4 regions of the Cytobacillus sp. FSL W8-0315 genome follow, and region 4 is predicted to be linked to each of the others. Evidence: riboswitches for the same ligand, from Rfam matches in the RefSeq annotation. Region 4 holds a riboswitch; each other region holds the start of a gene.
The links. Region 4 has a riboswitch for cyclic di-GMP ahead of MKY20_RS02355 (hypothetical protein). Riboswitches for the same ligand answer to the same signal wherever they lie in the genome.
Positions count from the first base shown of each region.

Region 1: another riboswitch for cyclic di-GMP. It lies ahead of MKY20_RS26730 (anti-repressor SinI family protein); the one in region 4 lies ahead of MKY20_RS02355 (hypothetical protein).
Region 2: another riboswitch for cyclic di-GMP. It lies ahead of MKY20_RS05410 (methyl-accepting chemotaxis protein); the one in region 4 lies ahead of MKY20_RS02355 (hypothetical protein).
Region 3: another riboswitch for cyclic di-GMP. It lies ahead of MKY20_RS06210 (EAL domain-containing protein); the one in region 4 lies ahead of MKY20_RS02355 (hypothetical protein).

Region 1 is NZ_JBBOOC010000003.1:189,653-192,861, forward strand. Features, by position in the region: gene MKY20_RS26715 (LPXTG cell wall anchor domain-containing protein) at 7-717, shown strand; gene MKY20_RS26720 (DUF5658 family protein) at 829-1,035, shown strand; gene MKY20_RS26725 (hypothetical protein) at 1,170-1,436, shown strand; cyclic di-GMP riboswitch class I at 1,605-1,693, shown strand; gene MKY20_RS26730 (anti-repressor SinI family protein) at 1,724-1,870, shown strand; gene MKY20_RS26735 (helix-turn-helix domain-containing protein) at 2,160-2,483, opposite strand; gene mnmH (tRNA 2-selenouridine(34) synthase MnmH) at 2,664-3,209, opposite strand, start outside.
Region 2 is NZ_JBBOOC010000001.1:1,014,121-1,017,329, forward strand. Features, by position in the region: gene MKY20_RS05405 (alpha/beta hydrolase) at 1-1,363, opposite strand, end outside; cyclic di-GMP riboswitch class II at 1,509-1,592, shown strand; gene MKY20_RS05410 (methyl-accepting chemotaxis protein) at 1,653-2,582, shown strand; gene MKY20_RS05415 (hypothetical protein) at 2,694-3,098, shown strand; gene MKY20_RS05420 (YwqG family protein) at 3,119-3,209, shown strand, end outside.
Region 3 is NZ_JBBOOC010000001.1:1,206,966-1,210,174, reverse strand. Features, by position in the region: gene MKY20_RS06210 (EAL domain-containing protein) at 1-1,587, opposite strand, end outside; cyclic di-GMP riboswitch class I at 1,638-1,724, opposite strand; gene MKY20_RS06205 (ComF family protein) at 1,798-2,175, opposite strand; partial or broken gene MKY20_RS06200 (double zinc ribbon domain-containing protein) at 2,305-2,484, opposite strand; gene MKY20_RS06195 (DEAD/DEAH box helicase) at 2,492-3,209, opposite strand, start outside.
Region 4 is NZ_JBBOOC010000001.1:436,014-439,222, forward strand. Features, by position in the region: gene MKY20_RS02345 (methyl-accepting chemotaxis protein) at 1-341, opposite strand, end outside; gene MKY20_RS02350 (hypothetical protein) at 393-1,103, opposite strand; gene MKY20_RS02355 (hypothetical protein) at 1,159-1,527, opposite strand; cyclic di-GMP riboswitch class I at 1,643-1,729, opposite strand; gene MKY20_RS02360 (DUF4317 domain-containing protein) at 2,134-3,209, shown strand, end outside.

The DNA of each region.
Region 1 (3,209 bases), on a different contig from region 4:
AATGCCATGAAAGTTAAAAGTTTGCTGGCAAAACCTATAAAAATATTTATTATATATAGCTTTGTTTTCTTAATTGTTTTTGGAAACAAAACTGCAATAGCACTGGACAAGGAAATTGATATTAATACGAACTTAGATAACTCAAATAGATACCTATTTAAAGTAGAAAACCTAAAACCAGGCGACTGGATGCCGCGAAATATAACGATAAAAAATGATGGCAATCAAGATTTTAAATATACTTCTAACATTGGAAAATCGAAGTCTATTAAAGGACTTTTTGAGGAATTAGAGCTTGAGGTTAAGAAAGATACAAAGATGCTTTACGAAGGAAAACTTAAGGATTTTAAAGGCTTCTCTCCCAGAGAATTAGGGAAGGGGACAGAAGAAACTTTATTTTTCCAAGTAACAATGCCAGAGCATTTGGGAAATGAATTTCAAAATTCCGCCGCAGAGGTTGAAATCATTTTTCTTGCGGAAGCAACAGGTGATTCTGGAACCGACAACGAGACTCCCGGATCAGGAGATAATAATTCTGGAGGGGGAACTAATACTTCACCACCATCAACAGATGCCACGGTAATTCCAGAGAAAGTGAATAAGCTCCCAAATACCGCAACTAATAATTATAATTTATTACTTATTGGTGCACTATTTTTAAGTACTGGAAGCGTAATTTTATTATGGCGTTATAGAAGGCTTCGGAGTGATACTTAGATTAAGGCCTGAGGAACTGATTCTTTAAGGCCTTAATTTTAATTCGTGTTTAGAACTTATTTAAGCAATTAATGAATATAATCAAATAGCTGCTCATTAAGCGGTGAACTTATGAAAAAAAATCTGCAGTATCTTGCCTTCATTAATCTTCTGGATAGTCTCTTGACGTTCTTTGGAATTAGACTATGGCTGATTGAAGAAGTGAATCTAATAATGGATTTTCTATATACTATAGAACCCCTATTATTTCTTTCTGTTAAAGCTGTTTTTTCAGGCTTTTTAATTCTAAACTCAACTTCGACTAATTTTCCAACGTAAACCAAGGTAAAGAAGAGGTGCAGCTTATTTTTATTCATTCATATTAGTACTTCATGTTTTATGGATTTATGAAGATCTATCTTAATAACCGATAGAGTAAAAATACTATTCTTAGTCAAATAAGGAGGCTGAAAATGTACCGAAAGAACTGCAATAAATGCCACAAGCCTTCATACAGCAGCAGTGAATCGGGTGACTGGCTATGCCCGATATGCGGATCTAATTTAACGGATGAAGTCTTTCTGAATGCTATGACCCTCGAACCAGTCCACACGACCTTTAAAAAATGTATAAATCCGCATACCGATTCAATAAAACAAATCAGCAAAAATTTCAGAAAAAGAATCGGACTTTCCTACTACTCAAAAAAGAGTTCGACCATTAATAACAACTTCCTTTAAAAGATGAGGGGTACAGGTAATCAAAAGAACCTAGATCAATTAGAAATTTGTCGAAAATCAAATTAATTTAATATTAAAATAATTAATAAAAATTACAAAATCTGACAACGTTAGCAATACGGCCATAGTAGAATACATTTATGGTAAAAATTTCTTTGAGCCGATAGGCGCAGAAAAAGGCAAACTCATTGAAAGATGAGGACGCAAAGTCACGGGTCTAAGGTATTGGATGATACTACGATGGCTGGGTTGCCTGGAATACGATATGTATCCTGGGGGGAAGAATTTTGACGGAGCAAAATGTAAAGGTCGAAGGAATTGATTTGGAGTGGCTGCAGTTAATTATGGAAGCAAAGAACCTAGGCCTGCAAAAGGAAGAAATTAGAGAGTTTTTACATAATAACAAAGCCAAAGAGCTTCTGATGGAAGCCTAATATCCGGTATTGCTAAGTATTTCTGTTAGAGGTATCTCTATATACGGAAATGCTTTTTATTTTGGCTGTTTTCGTAAAGTTTGTTGCTATTTAATAAATTGATTTAATTTACTGAGTTGATTGGAGCGGAGGGGACTTGACTCCTGCGGGAGGCTCCCGTTCCTCCCCGCGGAAAGCAAGTTCCCGCAGCGGAAATCAACGGGCAGAATAATAAGCAAAAACAACACACTATGAGAAAGGATCCTAATTTTGCAAAAAAAATAAGCCTGTACCTTCAGGCTCATTGCATCTATGATTTTTGTCCGCTTCTCCACTTATTAAAATCCAAAAACTCCCGAAATTGCTCCTTAGAAACACCAGACTCCATCGCTTCCTTTACAATTTTCATCCATTCTGAATCGAGGTCTTCCTTGTTGATCTGCTCATGGATCAGATGGTCCACGGGAACATTCAGAACACCTGCGATTTTCTCAAGAAATTGAATCGATGGATTAGTTTGCAGATTGCGCTCAAGCGAGCTTAAATATGATTTTGCCACACCGGCCTGGTCGGCAAGCTCGGATAAGGACATTTTCTTTTCCTGGCGAAGTTTTTTTACACGATCACCGATCATCGTATACCACACACCTTATTTTGTATGTAATAGGATTATATCATATATCTAGTTCCATATTAAGAACGATTTGTTCAATATTATTACCATCATACCACAGTGTCAACCGGTTTAAATAGTTAGTTATCTGTGATTTATAAAAATATATCTTTTGTCGCTCGCAAAAAGTAATGCTCCGCGTCAGAGGACGGGAGCATTTTGGTTTTCAATAATGTGAATAATTTGCTGTGCAGCAGCTTCCACATCATCCGCATTTACGTGGTGGAATTGGCCTTCATAGTCATGCTGTTTAAAAGCATAGCGCGGATCGTAATAGTGTTCTAATAAAAGCTTTATAAATAGCTCGTAGTTTTCTGCTTCAGCTGATTCATCCAGCTGCTCGCGGATTTCAGTATCTTTCAGACGTTTTTTAATAAACACAAGGCTTTCATCCACTTTCGGCTTGAACCATTCTTCTCTTTGATAAGGTTCCACATAGTCACGGAGGATACGCTGCACACGGGACTCCATGCTGGCAAACATATCAATATGAATACCAGTTTTTTTGGTATCAAGAAGCTCGTCCGGCTGAACAGCCTTTCCTATTCGCTTGCTTTCAGCTTCCATAATAATATAAGGGGAACCTTTAACCTCAGAAAGGGATTGATACAATAGTGCATCAAATGTTTTTTGTGTGCTGCCGTCTCCCATGCCAAAGGATCCGAAGATTGAACCGCGATGTCCTGC
Region 2 (3,209 bases), 580 kb from region 4:
TCCAGACAAGGCTGTCAACATGGTTCCCATTCTCAATAGTATACATTCGGTGCAGATCCTGCTTTCCGGCTTTCTTGACCAGCTTTTGATATCCCTTTGCATGAATATCCGGGAATATCAGCGAATCAAGGGAACCAGTGAAAGAGATGAGCGGCACATCTATATCTCCAGTATTGGCCACTTCCTTAATATTTTCTTTCACTTCTTTTGGACGGGTCACATATTTATAATCTTCAAAGACAGAATCAAAGGATCGGTCTCTCACGCCATTAACAAAGTTCAGGTAATTGCTCCAATGGGTACGGCCTGGGGCTTCCGGATCGAAATGGTCCCGATAGATATTCAGCGAGACAAACCAGTATACCTGATCATGATAGGCCCATAGTTTTTCCGATCCTTTGGGCAATCCAGCTTTGTATAGCTCTTTAATCGCTTTCTGCTTTATTTTGCCGCTTCCAAACAAAGCTTCCTCCGCATGATTCACTACGGTGGTCAGAGAACTGATTAAATTTGGCTTTTCTTCCGTCCATAACACGCCTTCCCAATCAACTCCTCCATCAAAAAGACGCGGTTCGCCAGTCTTCTCTGGATGGTCATTTTCAAGGGCATAGCGCACGACGTATCCGCCATTGGAAATTCCCATCGCATATGTAGGAATTTTATGCACTGCCGATACTAAATCGCTCGCCGGGTCAGTAGAATCTGCCGGATCGATCAGACCATCGGAATAATGGCTGACTAAGTATCGCTGTGCGGCTTTCGTAACCTGCCGGAACCGCTGGTGCCATTCTGCTACGCTATCATCCTCAGCGGCTAAGGCATTCTTTACTTTTGCAAATGGATCAGCTGAATCAGCGTCACCCTGGGTGCCTTTATCAATCGCTGCAAAAGCATATCCTTTTTCCAGGACATAGTCGCTGAAAAGCAGGTCGGTTGATGTTTCATTTCTTGTAGCCGGGATTCCCGAAACAACCAGCCGGCCATTCCAGTGATCCGGAACCCTTATGACAAACTGGGCATCTTCAAAAATACCATTTACCTGTGTTCCCGTTACAGAAGAAGGCTTATACATTTGATGCCATCCGGTTCCTTCCTCGGCATTTCCCCAGAGATAAGGAGCAAGACCGATGTTTCCGTAAAGGGTCGCCTGCTGATATTGGAGGGGATTCTTGGTGGTCAGCCAGTTGTTGTTCACACCATCAAAGTATTGTTCCGTTACTGTATGCGCACCAGGTATTATGGCCTGGTTTTCCGCAGCAGTTTGCTCGGCAAAACTTCTTTCCGGAAAAAGTGAAAAGCTTAAAGCAGATGCCAGTGATAACGCAATTAGCTTATTTTTCAGATAAATCAATCCCTTCTGCATAATCTCTTACAGTTCTATTCTACTTTTACTAATTATGGGAATCATGGGTCTTAGTAATTAATTATTTGAATTTTCAGTATAAATGAAAGCAGAGCATTGAGAATTGTGATGACTGACCGATGCTAGTACTATAGCCTTACATGCGGGACAAGTTGGAAGCAATGGGAATTCAAGTAGATATGGGCGCTTTAATGAATTCGAGCTAGTAGCGCAACCGGCCAGCACTTACATGGGACCAGTCCCCTTGTAGGGATATGTTCTGACAACCTTTTTTGAAAAGAGGAAGAGCATGCTTACAACTTATAAGCCTAGTCATTTTAAAAGCACACAGGTTCTTGAAAAAGAAGCTGTTTTGGCTGCAATTGAAAATTCTCTGGCTATGATTGAATTTGATAGTAACGGGAAAGTGCTGTGGGCAAATGAGAATTTTGCCCGCACTGTCAAATATCGTGCAGAAGAAATGCCAAATATGATGCATAAGCAATTTTGCACCCCTGAATTTGCCGCCAGCAGGGAATATCAGGAGCTTTGGAGAAATCTGCGCAATGGCAAAAGCTTTCAGGAAAAAATTCAGCGTGTGAACAAGCAAGGAGATCTTATCTGGCTCGAAGCGACTTACACACCGGTATTTGGGAATGATGGCAGTGTAGAAAGTGTTGTAAAGGTTGCTACGGATATTACAGAAAGGGAAACGAATACAGCGCAGGTAGCATTCCAGCTTCAGGCAATGTCAGAAGCCCTTAGTGAAAAAGCAAAAGCTGGAATTGAAAGAAGCAAAGAGGCAGCTCAGGCAATAGCCAAGCTCGTTTATGAGTCCAAAGGGAACCTGGAAATTCTCCATTCTCTCAAATCACAGACACAATCCATCGGCAGCATCGTAAAAACAATCCGTGAAATCGCGGCCCAAACGAACCTCCTGGCATTAAATGCAGCTATTGAAGCAGCACGTGCCGGCGAACATGGCAGAGGCTTCAACGTCGTTGCCGGAGAAGTGCGAAAGCTCGCAAACCGGGTGCAGGACTCCATCCAGGAAGTCAGTGCCCACATCAAAGGAATATCAGATGAAATCAACAAAATTAGTGACGCAACTCTGCAATCACAGTCAGGCATAAGTGAAAACCAGGTTCATAATGAACATGCTGTATCTGCTTTTAAAGATATCGGGGAAGCTGCAAGAAAGCTGGATGAACAGGCGAAGGGTTTTAAGAGTATTTTATAGGAAAATGTGGGCTGCTTTATAGCAGCTCTTTTTTTCTGCAGATAGGAAGAATGGATGAGGCTGGCGAATTTACATATATTCTGTTTATTTTTGATGAGAGAAGATGTTTTTATGAAATATTTCCACAGGACATTCACTTCAGAGTTAAAGGGGAAGATTCATAGAATTGAAAAGGAACTAAAAGAACAAATTGAAAAGCTTCTAAGAGAGAATAAAGCGGCTTTTTCAAAGAAAGGCCTGAAACTCGAGGCTGAATTTAATCAGGAGGGCAGAGATGTTTTCCAGCCTGGATACAGTTCCTCCATTTCACTGGGGATTTCTGATAAAAGAGGGGATCTCATAGATGTAAAAATCATTAAAATTTGGGAATGCGAATACTTTTTTCTTGGAATGCCGGTATCGAAAAAAATCCCTGGAAGCAAGTTGTTTGGGGAGCTTCTGGATGAATCTTCACAAGAAATAACAACGGAGTTAGAACAATGGATAGCTGAATTTTGGGATGAACTTACCAATTAAGAGAAACAGGAGGAAAAAGTATGGGAAATCAATCTTTAAAGCTGCCTAAGGAATTTGAAAAACATCGGAGCGAATTAGAAAAAACAGTTAAATCGTTTGTCTGCATACATG
Region 3 (3,209 bases), 770 kb from region 4:
TTTCCTTAGCACATATTCACCTATATTTATGATTAAACCGGTTTCCTCTGCCACTGTTATAAACTCCAAAGGGGAAACTCTGCCCCATTCCGGATGATTCCATCTTAATAAAGCTTCGGCACTTACTATTTTGCCGGTCTTCGTATCAACTCTTGGCTGGTATTCAAGAAAAAACTCATCATTTTGAATGGCTTTTCTCATATCCTGTTCAAGGGTAAAAAGCTTATAAGATTCAATATCCATGGAAGGATGGTAAACCTGGAATCTATTATTCCCTTTCTGCTTGGCATGGTACAGGGAAGATTCCGTATTTCTGACTAATTCATCAGCTGTTCTTCCATTATCCGGATATAAACTAATGCCTATAGATGGGGTAATATTAAGCTCAAAGCTGTCGATGTGGAATGGTTCAGAGAAAATTTGATTAATGGAATCTGCTAATTGCGCAGGATCCTCCTTTTCCTGGATATATTCCATTATAACTGCAAATTGATCACCGGAAATTCTTGCTGAAAAACAGACTGAATTTAACTTCTCCTTAATTCTATGTGAAACAAGCCTAAGAAGTTCATCTCCTGAGGAATGTCCAAAGGTATCATTAATCTGCTTTAACCGTTCCAGATCAAAGAACAAGACAGCGAAATTCTGTTGTTCATCGTCTTCAATAAGGCTCTGCAGCTTCTGATCAAAGTACCGGCGGTTTGGCAGATCGGTCAAATGATCATAAAATGCCATACGCCTCATTCTCTTTTCAAGCCATTTTTGTTCTGTTATATCTGTTACAAAGCCATCAACCCGGATAAGTTGGCCTCGTTCATCTAAATAGGGGATACTATGATCATTCACCCATCTAAGCTCACCGGATTTATGGAAGATACGATATTGGCAGCGAACGCTCTTCCCATGTATAAGATTTACCCGATTGGCTTCCAGACTTTGCAGGTCATCAGGATGGATCACTTCGTCCCATAAATCGAAATTATCAATCAGCTCACGGGCTGTGTACCCGAAAATGCCTTCCACTCCTCTGGAGAAATGAAATACCTTTCTTTCTATTAAATCGGCGGAATAAATGCCAACATCAAGATTTTCATAGATTTGTCCTATTTTCCGCTCGTTTTCATAGAGCTTCTCTTCCATGCGCCTTTTTTCAGTTATATCCTGAATCGTTGCAACGATTTTCGGTGATCCGCTTTCTCCTGCAAAATAGTCCGCACGATGATGAATATACCGTTCCTCTCCATCCTGCCTAATTATCCGGCATATCAGATCCACACTGTCCTTTTCCTCTAACAGTCGAGTAAACTGATTTTCAAAAGCCGGCCGGTCGTCTGGATGCAGATAACTCAAATACATTTTGTAGTCCGGAAAAAAACCTTTTTGAGGCTTTAGCCCAAATATCCGGAACAGCTGATCTGACCAAAACCCTCTATCGTTTTCAATATCGTACTCCAGGCTCCCAATATTTGCGATCTTCTGAGCCTGGTTCAGGTTATTTTTTATTTTCGTCAATTCCAATTGCTGACTGTTATATTCAGCAATATCTTTAGTGGTGTTTTCACCATCCTGTGAGTTTATTTCGTCCACTTCAAAACATCCTTTCCAATAAAAAAAGGCAAACGAAAATAGTTCTTCTTCTGTGCAGCCCGGCTGCCATGGCAGAAACCTGCTTTAGGCCCGCAGCTTTGCGTCTTTTACTTTCGTAAAATTTGCCCTGGATTAGAATATTTTAACATAGGATTATTTTCCTAATAACTATCCAGATCAAAAACATCAACTTGTAATTAATTCCATCCATTATCCTCTTGCTAATGTAACCGAGCAGACTGAAGCAGCACCCCCTGCTTTAAGAACTTTCGCTGCATGATATAGAGTTGAGCCGGTAGTATAGATATCGTCAATTAGGATAATTTTTTTATTCTTGATATTGAGATTTTGCAGCTGGAAGACCTGGTGCGAATGAATTCGTTCCATTCGCGATTTCTTAGATTGCTTTTCTGAGTGAATTCGCTGCAGCGGTTCCGTCACGGTAAAGCCTGCCTCATGGATGAGTGCGGCAGACTGATTGAAGCCTCGTTCATAAATCCTTTGGGGACTTAGAGGGATTGGGACGAGATAGTCGAATTCCACGGTACTCAGCTTTTCCCTAATGATAGGAGAAAAAGCTCTCGACAAAATATAGTCGCCCCGGAACTTATAGCGGGCTATAGTTTCTTTCAGAAAGTCATCGTATATAAAAAGGGAATTGTTTTTCAGAAGCTGCCCTGACCATTCTGGATCCCCGTTCCACCTTAGACAATCTGCGCATAGATTCCCTTTTCGAAATTGAGGATCTATGTTACTGAAGGGCCGGCTGCATTTACTGCAAGCATCGCCATTGATAAATGGGAGTTTATCGGTGCAGCATTGGCATAAATGATTGTCTTTTGGCCGCGACCAGAGAGTTGTCCAGCTGACAGCTGAAAGGATTTCTTCATGGCATATTAAGCAGTTAATGGTCGATCAGTCCTTTCTTTTTGGCTTCAGTGTTCATTTTGAGTATTTGTTTTTGCGCCTTGACCATGCTTTCGGTTTTGCCGTAGTGAAAAAAGGTGATTTCTCCTTTCGGGTATTCAGAGCTTCTTCCAACACGGCCGGCAATTTGAACAAGAGCGCTTTCGGTAAAAATACGGTCTTCTGCTCCAAATACTGCTACATCAATATTAGGGAAGGTAACTCCTCTTTCCAGGATGGTCGTTGTTAAAAGCATGGGAATCTCTTTATTGCGCATCATTTGGACTTTGTCTTTTCGATCGGGGTCTTCTGCGTGAACAGCTTGGATTTTAGGATAGGTTTTACGAAGGATGGTAAGGACTTTTTCCATTTTATCGATTTTTGGAAGGAAGAGCAGGCACTGCTTCTGGTTGTCGTGCCTCTTCTTGATCCATTGGGTAACTGCAGACGGGAGTTTGTCTTTTTTTAGGGATTTCTCCCAATTTCCGCACCATTTGAAAGCCGGTACAGGCAATGGATGACGATGATATCTAGCCGGGATAGTGACAAAGTTTCTTTTTCCGCTGCGGCATTCATTTTGCCATTTTTGACTGGGGGTGGCAGTTAAATAGATCATAGAGGAGGTTTCTTTGCGGGATTGGCGGACGGCATACTGCAGGGTTTCGTCTGCCGTATAAGGAAAGGCATCCACTTCATCAAGGATTACGGTGTCAAAA
Region 4 (3,209 bases):
CCTCTGCCTACCTCATCAATTGCCGCTCTAACAATATCCGCTTTTTCAGAAGCATATTCACCGACTTCAGTAAGATTTTCACCTTTTTCATGAACATCTTTTGAATAGGAAAAAAACTTTTCCCTTACAAGGCCGAAATAGTCGATTAGCCCATTAAATACAGCATGTTTAGAGCTTCGTTCATCAACCTTCGCTGCAATTTTACCTGCTGATAATTCTTCCATTCCATTTATTATTTCCTTATGAATATGGAGATGGTGTTTTAATGAAAAGTATCGATAGGCAAAAAACACCGATACTCCCATTAAAATAATATTGATGCCTAGCATAATCGCTTCCATTATAATAAATCCCCTAACATCTATTTAATTAAATTAGACTTTATATGTAATTTAAAGCTCTTTTATTAGGATATATGTTCCATCTGCTACATTTGCAGGAATACCACTCAGCTTATTATTATCCTGATATTTATGGACAATATAATTTCCTTCAGTATCTTTATATTTTTTCATATTATGATATTTTTCCATGACCCGTATTGATTTAGGGTTGGTTGCTTCACCTAAAACAGCCTTTAATCCTTGGGATGATGCTTTTGCGATTAATCTATTTCCTAGCTGCTGAATAATTTCATGACGATTATGTTCAGCTATTACGCCTAACATGAAAAGGTGTAATAGTTCTCCATCCTTGATTTCATGTCCATTCTGTTTTTTATAATCTTCCATAAAACGTTTATCTACATCTTCCAAAACACGGAGAATTACATTCATATCATAAAAAGAACCTTCAAATATGTCTTCTCCGATTATCTCAGGTGCATTTGTATCTCCCGCAAGTACACCGACAACTTTATGATTAGCATCCTTTGCAACTGCGCAATATCCCTGTTCAATCGTAGAGTCTAAATAATCCTTGGTAAATTGATAGAAATCCTCATAGCCTATATTCAATTGTCCTACCATTGGCTCCTGAACCCATTTCCCTGCAACCTCCACTCCTATGAATGTTCGAGCCAGACAATCAGCTGCTTTCACAATTAATTCTGGCTGATCCTTCTTTATAATTTCGTATGTATATAGCTCTAGTGTTGTTTGCACTTCTTTACTCCCTTTCAAATGTAAAATAATGATCCCCTAATCATTGTCACGAACATTAGATGCCATGAGGCACTTTATCAACAAACGTACCTGAGAACTCAATTCTCTCAAGTGCATTCCTGATTTGCACCTGCGCAATTTTAGATGACGGTTTTACTACAAGAATATCCTTAAATCCCAATGAAGAATAAAATTGCATTGTCTGTTCAAGCTGTGGAACCACCTTTGATGGGACAGGTGTTTGATGGGTCCCGTCTACAACAAATGTATAACTTTGCCTTGATACCTTACTAATCGTATCCTGTAAATCTATCATATAACCTTCCGCATCCTCCTCTCTCATTAACCCATGAACCTGTACATGAACTTCCTTTGCGGCCTCATTAATGGCCATTTTGTATTTTTTCTTATCTACAACTATCATCGCTGATCTCCTTTGCCTGTATTCTCCATCATTTTTGCAGCTATTTAAAAGGTGTCCAAAAAAAAAGACTATCCCCAAATAGACAGGGATAGCCAAATAAACGTTCTTTATTATCCTTGGCAACCCGACTGTCATTACCCTGGAGGATTTTAGACTCGTAGCTTTGCGTCCTTACCTTTCGATAAGTTTGCCTTTTCAATTTTATTGAATATAGGACTAATTTCACGATTATATTTTACTATACTATTATAAAGAACTTGCCATTTTTTGTCGATACTTGTAATTTTTATTTCTGCATCCAATTTTATCTGGAAGAGTATGTCCCCATGTTAAAGAAATAAAAAAGGCTTCCCATAAGTTTAGTCAACTTATGAGAGGCCTCAATTAAATACCTTTATGTTAACAAAATATCAGCATTCTACATTCACCTCGCCAGCGCAAATTCGGCCGGTAAAAATCAACTTCATGCTTCTCAAATCTCCAGCCAAATTTAATTAACGTATCCCTTTTCAAAAAAGCGAAAATAAAAGAAATAATTTATAGAGCTGATGTATTTTGTTATTCTAGTAAATATGCATATTGGGCAGCTTAGGAGTGGATTTAACTGTGAACAAAAAAGACATCGCACAGATTCGGAAACAATTTAAATTAAATAATGACTTACTAAAGATCTCAGATATTTTTAATGTCTATATTATGAAGGAATCAAGTGAGATTTATCATTATGAAAGCCAGCCCTTTGAAATGCTGGACCAGGATCAGCAGGAGCTATTTATGGATAACTTCAAAAAGCTGCTTGGCGGCCAATTGGATGAAAAGCTCTTTGAATTAAAGTTTCAGAGGGATGCCGAAAACAGCAGTCAACTCATCCTGCATCAGGGATTGCTAAGCAGTGATGCTGAAGGCTGGATGGATCAAATGCTTCAGATAGTCGGCAAAATGCTGGGAATCCGGCAATATGAAAAGGATATTGTCGTTACATTCATTCGCGGGGAGTATCTTAAGCCAATGAAACGCCGCAACGCAGAAGCCGAGGAAAGTGAACGGGATGCCGTTTATTCTCATCCCTTTATTCTCTGCAGCATAAATAACACTCAAGAACCGAAGAAAGAATTGCTTTTTGACTATGTAGAAAAGGAATTTAAATATCATTTTACCGTTGATCCGATTATCAACCTCAAGGCTCCCATTTCAGGGTTTCTATTTCCTTGCTTTACCGATCATGCAGCTGATGTCAATCACGTCTTGTATTCAGCAGGCAAGGTACATGAGCCCGACTACCAGTTCATAGTGGACGTTTTAAACGGGGAAGAAACGATGACGGCGCAGGATGATAAAATCGTTTTTGAGGAAATTATTAAAGACGTAACAGGAGATCAGCTAAGCACAGCAACCCTTTCCAACGTATATGAAGAGATTAACCGTATGATCGTGGAAAACGAAGAGGATGAACCGCCGAAGCTGGATTCCAAAGACGTAGAACGCGTTTTAAAAGTGAGTGGTCTCGAAGATATTAATTCAGAAAAGGTCCAATCCGCTTATCAAAAAATCATCGATGATGACAAATATGAAATAAAGGCAACCAGCGTCCTGCCCAAATTTAATTCAAAATCAATAAAAATCAGCACGAAGGCAGCCAACATATCCATCTGCCCGCAAGATCTTCGATATGTAAAACAAGT